2 regions of the Lysinibacillus sp. NPDC097279 genome follow, and region 1 is predicted to be linked to the other one. Evidence: riboswitches for the same ligand, from Rfam matches in the RefSeq annotation. Region 1 holds a riboswitch; the other holds the start of a gene.
What was found. A riboswitch is a leader RNA that binds a small molecule or an ion and turns the genes downstream of it on or off. The one in region 1 is predicted to bind thiamine pyrophosphate.
Positions count from the first base shown of each region.

Region 1 (4,623 bases):
ACGCAAATGCTCCATTCGAAGGCTGTCGATACACAAAGTGTTGCAAATAACGGTGAGAAAATGTTACAAACAACGGAAAGTCAAATGATGGTCATTCAGCAATCCTCAGATAAGACGAATGAACTTATTAAACAGTTAAGTACACAATCAGCTGAAATTGAAAATATTACGAAAGTTATTACTGATATTACCGATCAAACCAACCTACTCGCCCTTAATGCAGCCATCGAAGCTGCACGAGCAGGCGAACATGGGCAAGGCTTTGCAGTCGTTGCTGATGAAGTACGTAAGCTTGCTGAAGAGTCCAAAATATCCGCTAACCAAATTATCAATTTAACTACAAATATTCAGCAAAACACAAGAGAAGTAGAGAAGGCAGTGGGCGTAACAGTGCAAAAAGTTGATGAAGGCGTTACTTACATTCATGATGCCCAAACGGCTTTTAATAAAATAATGGACGCCATTGAACATATGGCATATGAAATCGAAGACGTTTCCGCTTCCACACAGCAAATTTCTGCAGCTACAGAGGAGGTTGCTGCATCAGTTAACGAAATGTCATCCGTGGCAAAAAATGCGGCCCAGCAATCTGAATTAATAGCAGCTGCCATTCAAGAGCAGTCAGCAATCATTCAAGAGGTTAACGATGTTGCGAAATCATTAAGTGATGAGGCAATAACCCTTCAAGAAGAGATCAATAAATTTAAAGTCTAAGAGCAGGCAAAAAAGAAAAAGTGTTAGATTGATTGCAATCAATCTAACACTTTTTTTGCTGTAAACATGGTTATCCGCTCCGACGAATACTTTTCGCTTCGACTACCGTGCTCTAGTTTCTAGTTCTATATCACTGATATTGTTTGCTCCCAGCGTCTTGAAATTCTTTTGCCTTTTCCCGCATCCCTTGATGAATAGCTTCTGTCGTATTTAAATCTTTTTCTTTCGCATAGTTACGAATATCTTGAGAAATTCTCATACTGCAAAACTTAGGACCACACATTGAGCAAAAATGTGCCGTTTTCGCTCCTTCTGCTGGTAATGTTTCATCATGATATTCTACAGCTCGCTCTGGATCTAATGATAAATTAAACTGATCGCGCCAACGAAACTCAAATCGTGCCTTCGAAAGAGCGTCATCTCTCTGCTGGGCACCAGGATGACCTTTAGCCAAGTCCGCTGCATGTGCGGCAATTTTATATGTGATTACACCTACACGGACATCTTCTCGATTTGGTAACCCTAAATGTTCCTTCGGTGTTACATAGCACAGCATGGCTGTTCCAAACCAGCCAATCATTGCAGCACCAATTGCTGACGTAATGTGATCATAGCCAGGCGCAATATCTGTTGTGAGAGGACCCAATGTATAAAACGGTGCTTCTTTACAAACTTCCAATTGCTTGTCCATATTTTCCTTAATGAGATGCATTGGCACATGCCCAGGCCCCTCTACCATCACTTGTACATCGTGCTTCCACGCAATTTGCGTTAACTCCCCTAGCGTTTCAAGCTCTGCGAACTGCGCCTCGTCATTGGCATCTGCAATTGAGCCTGGTCGTAAACCGTCCCCTAATGAAAAGGCTACATCATACGTTTTCATAATTTCACAAATTTCTTCAAAATGAGTATATAAGAAGTTTTCTTGATGATGGAATAGACACCACTGTGCCATAATTGAGCCTCCCCGCGATACAATGCCCGTTACACGATTAGCTGTAAGCGGTACATATCGCAGCAACACACCTGCGTGAATCGTGAAGTAATCAACCCCTTGTTCAGCCTGCTCGATTAGCGTGTCCCGATACACCTCCCACGTTAAATCCTCGGCAACGCCATTTACCTTTTCAAGCGCCTGATAAATGGGTACTGTTCCAACAGGCACAGCGGCATTCCGAATAATCCATTCCCGAGTTGTATGAATGTGCTTACCAGTAGATAAATCCATAATATTATCAGCACCCCATCGTGTTGCCCATGTCATTTTTTCAACTTCCTCAGCAATGGATGAGGTTACTGCTGAATTCCCAATATTAGCGTTAATTTTTACATGGAAGTTACGACCGATAATCATCGGTTCTGCCTCTGGATGATTAATATTAGATGGCATGATAGCACGGCCCGCAGCAATTTCTGCACGAACAAATTCAGGTTTTGAATTTTCACGAATCGCCACAAATTCCATTTCTGGAGTAACAATTCCTTGTCTTGCATAATGCAGTTGAGTCACATTGCGGCCTTTTTTCGCACGTAAAGGTTTGCGAGAAAGGTTCGGAAAAACATTTTCCTTTATGCGCGGGTCATCCGCATTGCGGAAGCCATTATCCTCGGGCTTAATGGTACGTCCCTCGTATTCCTCTACATCGCCCCGTTCTTTAATCCACCCACTACGCAAAGCTGGTAAACCTTTTGTTATATCCACTTTGTAGGTTGGATCTGTATAAGGGCCACTCGTATCATATACCCTTACAGGTGCATTCTCCTCTTCACCAAAACTCCCTGTTGTGGGGCTTAGCTTAATTTCACGCATCGGCACTAAAATATCTGGTCGTGTTCCTTCTACATAAACTTTTTTACTCCCGTCAAAGCTTGTCATAATGTTCATGTTTTTTTCGCTAACTGTTGTCATTTACTATTCCGCTCCCTTTTTCGCAAATTATGAAAAGGACCGAATCTAGCCCACCCCAACAAGTAGCATTACAAACAAAAAGCCGAATCCAAAAAATATTGGATCCGGCTGTACATGTAAGGTTACATTTATCGCAAAGTATAAGGAGTGCGAAGTTCATTAACTTTCCCACGCTGGTATGAGCCAGATCAGGTCCAAAGGGTCAAGAAACCTCAATGCGTTTCCCTCTCAGCCCGACTCATCGGACTCCCCTAGTTAAGCTATTCAGTTTGATGCTAGTGTAACAGATATTCCTAATAGATGGAAGTCATTAAGTAAATAGTATTTCTGCCATATAAATTACAATTGTTACTGTAATACAGCTAACAATCGTCGAAAAAAGCACTGTTTGTGCAGCGGTTTCTGACCCTAAATCATATTCAAGTGCTAAACTCGAGCTATTACGCGACGTTGGGAATGCACTTGCAATAAAGAGCGATTGGGCCACAACACCCTCTAGGCCGAGAACAAAAATGATAAGTAATGCAACGGCAGGTCCTACTACTAAACGTGTAAAACAGCTGACAAACACAGTTTTATTGAACATTGATTTAATTTCAAGCTGAGATAGCTGTGCACCGAGCGTAATAAGAGCAACAGCGATAAATCCATCAGCAACGTGGTCAATTGGAATACGAATAAATTGGGGAATGCCAATATTAAAGAAATTCATTGCTACACCTATAATGAGCGCATGAATAATCGGCATTTTTAGAAAGTCCTTCACTATGGCCATGCCTGACTTTGTTGAAGAAATTAAATTATATAAACCATATGTATAGGTCGTTACATTTTGAAAAATAACGAGAATAACTTGAATTGCCACCCCAATTGGTTGTGCCACAAAAATCATTTGTGCCACCGGGATACCATAGTTGCCAGAGTTAATGAGGACAACACTATTTTTAAATACAGCTGCCTCGGTTTTCTTTAAGCCTAACCCCTTCGCTATAAAATGACCAAGCACCATCTGACTCCCAATAAAAAGCACAATAAATAGCGCCACTTCACCTAGCACCGATAGTTCCACACTTGTTTCATATAAATTTACAAAGACAGCTGCTGGCATAAAACAATATGTAATAAGCTGAGATAGTGCTTTTAAGTTAAATTGAAATTTCTTTTGTAAAAACGCACCAAGTACAAGCAACACCAAAATAGGTGCAACAATTTTAAAGAAAATCATACCGAGATACATCATGGAGGCGCCCCCCTTTCATCTTTCTATAGTAAAACTGTTCACAAACTAGGTCAATGCCACTCTCGGCTCAAGCTGTTGCCATAAAAAGAGGCTGCCCTTAGAAAAGGACAGCCTCTATCTTAACTTATCTACAAAGGATATAAAGAAGTTTTATCGGCGATTCTGCACAGGTAATCGGCGATTTCCACTGGGTTATCGGCGATTCCTTCACGTCTATCGGCGATTTCCATGATTTTATCGGCGATTCCTACTACCTACTACAATTTAAAAATCATTAAGCAAGTTTAAATCGGTTCACGACTTCTTGTAGTTCTTTAGAGATTTGGTTCATATTATTAATAGATTCTGCAACCTTTTGCATTTCTGCCTGTTGATCCACAGCAGATGCACTTACTTGCTCTGCAGAAGCCGCAGTTTCCTCTGAAACGGCAGAAATACTTTGAATCGCTGTAATTGCCTGATCTTTTTGCTCTAGCATTTGTGAAAGGTTTGATAATAGCTCATTAATTGACGTTGCAATAGAGTGAGAAAGCTCATTATTATCTTTAAAAGCTAGCTCTGTATTTTGCACTGATTCATTTTGAGCTTGCATTAAGTCAGCATTTGAAGCGATAACAGACACCGTTTGATTTGCGTCTTCTAGAATGCTAGTTACAGTTTTCTTAATAACCTCTGTTTCGTTTTTAGACTGTTCCGCTAGTTTACGAACTTCTTCTGCTACAACTGCAAAGCCTTTTCCATGCTCTCCTGCACGAGCAGC
Region 1 is NZ_JBIWDA010000009.1:97,777-102,399, reverse strand. It holds gene ACIQ1H_RS21780 (methyl-accepting chemotaxis protein) at 1-714, shown strand, start outside; gene thiC (phosphomethylpyrimidine synthase ThiC) at 845-2,623, opposite strand; TPP riboswitch at 2,772-2,886, opposite strand; gene ACIQ1H_RS21770 (AEC family transporter) at 2,934-3,863, opposite strand; gene ACIQ1H_RS21765 (methyl-accepting chemotaxis protein) at 4,138-4,623, opposite strand, start outside.

Region 2 (4,623 bases), on a different contig from region 1:
CATTATAAAATAAAGCTGTAAATCACTACGTTTCATGAATGGTTACCTCACAAGTATCGAGAAATTTTTTGTAAGCAAAATGATTTGTTGGCCCATTGCCATTGCCAATCAATAAATCATGGCTAATGGCTAGCTGAATAAACTTTTTCGCTTCAATAATCGCTTGTTTTAAAGGCATTTTCTGGCCAATAAAAGCGGTTAAAGCAGCAGAAAATGTACATCCCGTTCCATGTGTATTTTTCGTTGCGATTCGAGTAGATTGCATTGAAAATGTTTTACCATCATTAAAAAATACATAATCTGTTGCAAAGTTATCATCCTGTAGATGACCACCTTTAATAATGACACATTGAACACCTAGCTTTAATAATGACTGTGCAGCTTGTTGGATGTCTGAATAATTGTGTATTTTGCTTGCTGTAAGCGTCTCCGCTTCAGGGATGTTAGGTGTGACGATTGTAGCAAGTGGTAATAGAGTGTTTTTTAACGCCTCAACTGCTTCTTGCTGTAATAAGTTTTCGCCACCTTTGGCGATCATTACAGGATCAACAATAAGTGGAATATTTAAATTAGACATAGCTCCTGCAATAGTATGAATAATATCTGAGGAGAAAAGCATGCCTGTTTTTATTGCACTAATTGAAAAATCCTCCAGCAGTGAATGAAGTTGTTTATTTACAAAAGCTTGATCAATTGGAAACACCCCGCTCACACCTAAAGTATTTTGTGCTGTTAAAGCGGTAATAACGGATGTCCCGAATACATTTAATTCTTGGAAAGTTTTTAAATCAGCTTGAATACCAGCTCCACCACCGCTATCTGAGCCAGCTATTGTCGTCACAATATGCATTATTTTTCACCGTCCTTCGATAAACGGTGAAGCTCATTTAAGACGGACACTGCGAAATCACCATTATATGGCGCACAAGAAGCGGCATGTTCAGCAACTTTTTTATAGCTCGTTAATGTATGGCACAACTGAGTATATGGCTCATTACCTGCCATATAAGCTGCACAGCAAATAGCACTTAATAAACAACCCGTCCCTGTAACTTCTGTCATGCGAGCGTTTCCACCAATAATCCATTTAGAATGCTCACCATCAGTAATAAAATCTTTTTCACCAGTTACAATAACAATGCACTTATATTTTTTAGAAATCTCTTGTGCTTTATCTTCAACAGATATGGAGCCGCTGCCACTATCCACACCTTTTTGTTGCCAATGAACATTAGCAATCGCGGCAAGCTCACCGATATTGCAACGAATAACAGCAAAGTGAACCGCTTCTAATAATTGCTGTATCGTTTGTTTACGTAAAGTTGTTGCCCCAACACCAACAGGGTCCAAAATCACAGGTATACCTAGCGCGTTTGCTTTTTTGCCAGCAAGGAACATCGATTGTTTTGTACGGGTAGTAAGCGTGCCAATATTAATTAATAAGGCTGATGCAATCGATACCATCTCTTCAACTTCGGTTGATTCATCGGCCATGACAGGTGAAGCACCAATTGCTAATAAGCCATTTGCTTGGAAATTGGCAACTACATAATTGGTAATACAATGAATCAATGGCTGTCTTTTACGAATAGTTTGAAAAATCATCATAGTCCTCCTTTTTTGGATGGACGTAAGCATGCAAAAAAGCTCTTTTTCGTGCAAAGTGTACACGTAAAAAGAGCTTATCATCAGTAATAAGATGTGTGTTGCTCCCTACGTCAGTATTAACTAACAGGTTCAAAGGGTCAGGTTTTACCTTCTCAACTCGTTATGAGTCCCCCTGCAATCATGAATTTTTTAGTTGTCCAAAATGTAACATACCTATTCTCAGTATTCAATAGTATTTTATCATTATCTGGAAAGCAGTGACTGATGCCATATAATAAACCATGATAATTGTCATGACTTTGTGAAAATAAGGTCCATCCATTGAAAATCATAAAAAATGAGTTTTATAATAAACCTAGCAATAAGGAGGCAGTTATTATGAAAAGACAGGATTTAATCGCACCAGAATGGTATAACATTGTTGAGGAGATTGAGAAGTATGCTCAGGACCCTTCTAAAAAAGCATTAATTGTTTATAACAATCATGAAGAAATTCAACATATTACATATGCAAATTTACTTGAAAAAGCAAATCAGGCGGCCCATGTATTTACTTCGCAAGGACTAGCAAAAGGTGATGTGCTTTTAGTAATGGTTCCAAGATCTGTTGAGGCATATATCGTATACATAGCAGCATTAAAAGCGGGCTTAACGATTATTCCAAGCTCAGAAATGTTGCGCACAAAGGATATTGAATACCGCATTACACATGCAAATGCCAAAGGAATAATTGCTTACGAGCCATATATTGAGCAATTTGATGAAGTAAATAATCTAAAGGGCATTTTGCAATATGTAATTGGTCAGGCGCATGCCCCATGGCAACCGTTGCTTGAAAAAATGGAGGAGCATCCAACAAACTATACGAATCCTACACCAACAAAAAGTACTGACACTGCTTTTTTAGCCTATACAAGTGGAACAACGGGCAATCCTAAAGCAGCTGTTCATACGCATAGCTGGGGTTATGCTCATTTACGGACAACAGCACCAAATTGGTTAGGTGTACAAGAAAATGATATAGTATGGGCTACTGCGGCACCTGGATGGCAAAAATGGATTTGGAGTCCGTTCCTTGCAACTTTAGGCAGTGGTGCAACAGCCTTTGTCTATAAAGGCAAATTCGATGCATCAACTTATTTGTCGTTGCTTGAAAAATTTAAAGTAAATGTATTATGCTGTACACCGACAGAGTATCGATTTATGGCAGCACTTAATAATTTACAGGATTATAATTTAAGCGAAATCCGCCAAGCGGTATCAGCGGGAGAACCATTGAATAGTGAAGTTGTAAAAGTGTTTTTAGAAACGTTTGATATCCAGGTTCGAGATGGCTACGGACAAACTGAAAATACATTACTTGTAGGGACAATGGTTGGCATGGAAGCGCGCGTTGGGTCAATGGGAAAACCGACACCAGGAAATACAGTAGAAATAATCGACGACCATGGAAATCCTGTGTCTGAAGGTGTAGTTGGGGATATTGCCGTGCATCGTGAAACACCTGCACTCTTTAAAAAATATTTCCAAGATCCCGAACGCACGAGCCTACAATTCCGCGGAGAATGGTATATAACTGGAGACCGTGCATATAAAGATGCCGATGGCTATTTTTGGTTTGAGGGCCGTGGAGATGATGTCATAATTTCTTCAGGCTATACAATAGGGCCATTTGAAGTGGAAGATGCATTAATGAAACACCCTACAGTAAAGGAAGCTGCTGTAGTTGCTAGTCCTGATGAAGTAAGAGGAAATATTGTCAAGGCATTTATTGTCCTGCGTGAAGGTGAGACAGGGGATAATACGCTTATTAAAAAGTTACAAAACCATGTGAAATTAATGACTGCCCCATATAAATATCCACGTGCGATTGAATTTGTAGATGTTTTACCGAAGACTGCATCGGGTAAAATTCGTCGTGTCGAATTACGTCAACAAGAAAAAGCTCTTTATACACATCAATAAATATTTCCTAGGAAATAAAGGCGAATAATCAAAGTTCATGTTTTATTATGAACTTTTGATTTTTTGTTGTAGCCTCATTTATTTATAGTAAAATAATAAACAACAGAACATTTTTACATAAAAATTGCTTAAAAGTGAAACGTTTTGGAAATTTAGACGTATAACGTGTTGAGGAGGCGTTTGTATGAATGTAAAAAGGTGGATAGCCTTGGCTATAGCTGCTGTGTTGTTAGTATTTTCATTAGGAATTAATACGATTTTTGCAATATTTAAATCAGACTTCTTTAGTAATTTTGACAGCATTGTCGCTGGAAATAATTTAAATGTTTATGAAACTGTTATTGAAGGTGAAGATTACAGTAAGCGTATTGCCTATTTAAAAGTGGATGGAACGATTCAAGATGTTGGATCGAACACATTATGGCAAACCGTAGCTTATGATCACCAGTTTTTCTTAAATCAATTGGACAATATTTTATATGATGATTCAGTACAAGGTATTGTGCTAAGTGTAAATTCACCAGGTGGTGGCGTAAAGGAATCGGCAGAAATTTATAAAAAACTGTTGCAAATTAAAGAGGAACGTCAAATTCCAATTTACGTTTCAATGGATTCGATGGCTGCTTCTGGTGGATACTATATTTCTGCACCAGCGGATAAAATATATGCACATCGTGATACGATAACAGGTTCGATTGGTGTCATTATGCAATCTATTAATTATCAGGAACTTGCAGAAAAAGTAGGCGTGAAATTTGAAACGTTTAAATCTGGGCAACATAAAGACATGCTTAGTCCAACACGTGAAATTACTGAAGAAGAACGTGCTATGATGCAGGATATGATTAATGAATCATATGAAGAGTTTGTTGATATTGTGGAACAAGGACGCAATATGTCTGAAGCAGACGTGAAAAAAGTAGCGGATGGTCGAATACTTGGCGGTACAAAGGCACTTGAAGCAGGCTTAATCGATGAAATTGGCGATGAGCAAGCAGCTATTGCAGCTTTACGTCAAGATTATGGTTTAGAAGATGCCGTCTTATTTGA
Region 2 is NZ_JBIWDA010000001.1:130,314-134,936, forward strand. It holds gene thiE (thiamine phosphate synthase) at 1-36, opposite strand, end outside; gene thiD (bifunctional hydroxymethylpyrimidine kinase/phosphomethylpyrimidine kinase) at 26-850, opposite strand; gene thiM (hydroxyethylthiazole kinase) at 850-1,605, opposite strand; TPP riboswitch at 1,694-1,792, opposite strand; gene mbcS (acyl-CoA synthetase MbcS) at 1,987-3,573, shown strand; gene sppA (signal peptide peptidase SppA) at 3,758-4,623, shown strand, end outside.
Region 2: linked by a shared signal. The riboswitch ahead of thiM (hydroxyethylthiazole kinase) and the one ahead of thiC (phosphomethylpyrimidine synthase ThiC) in region 1 are both predicted to bind thiamine pyrophosphate.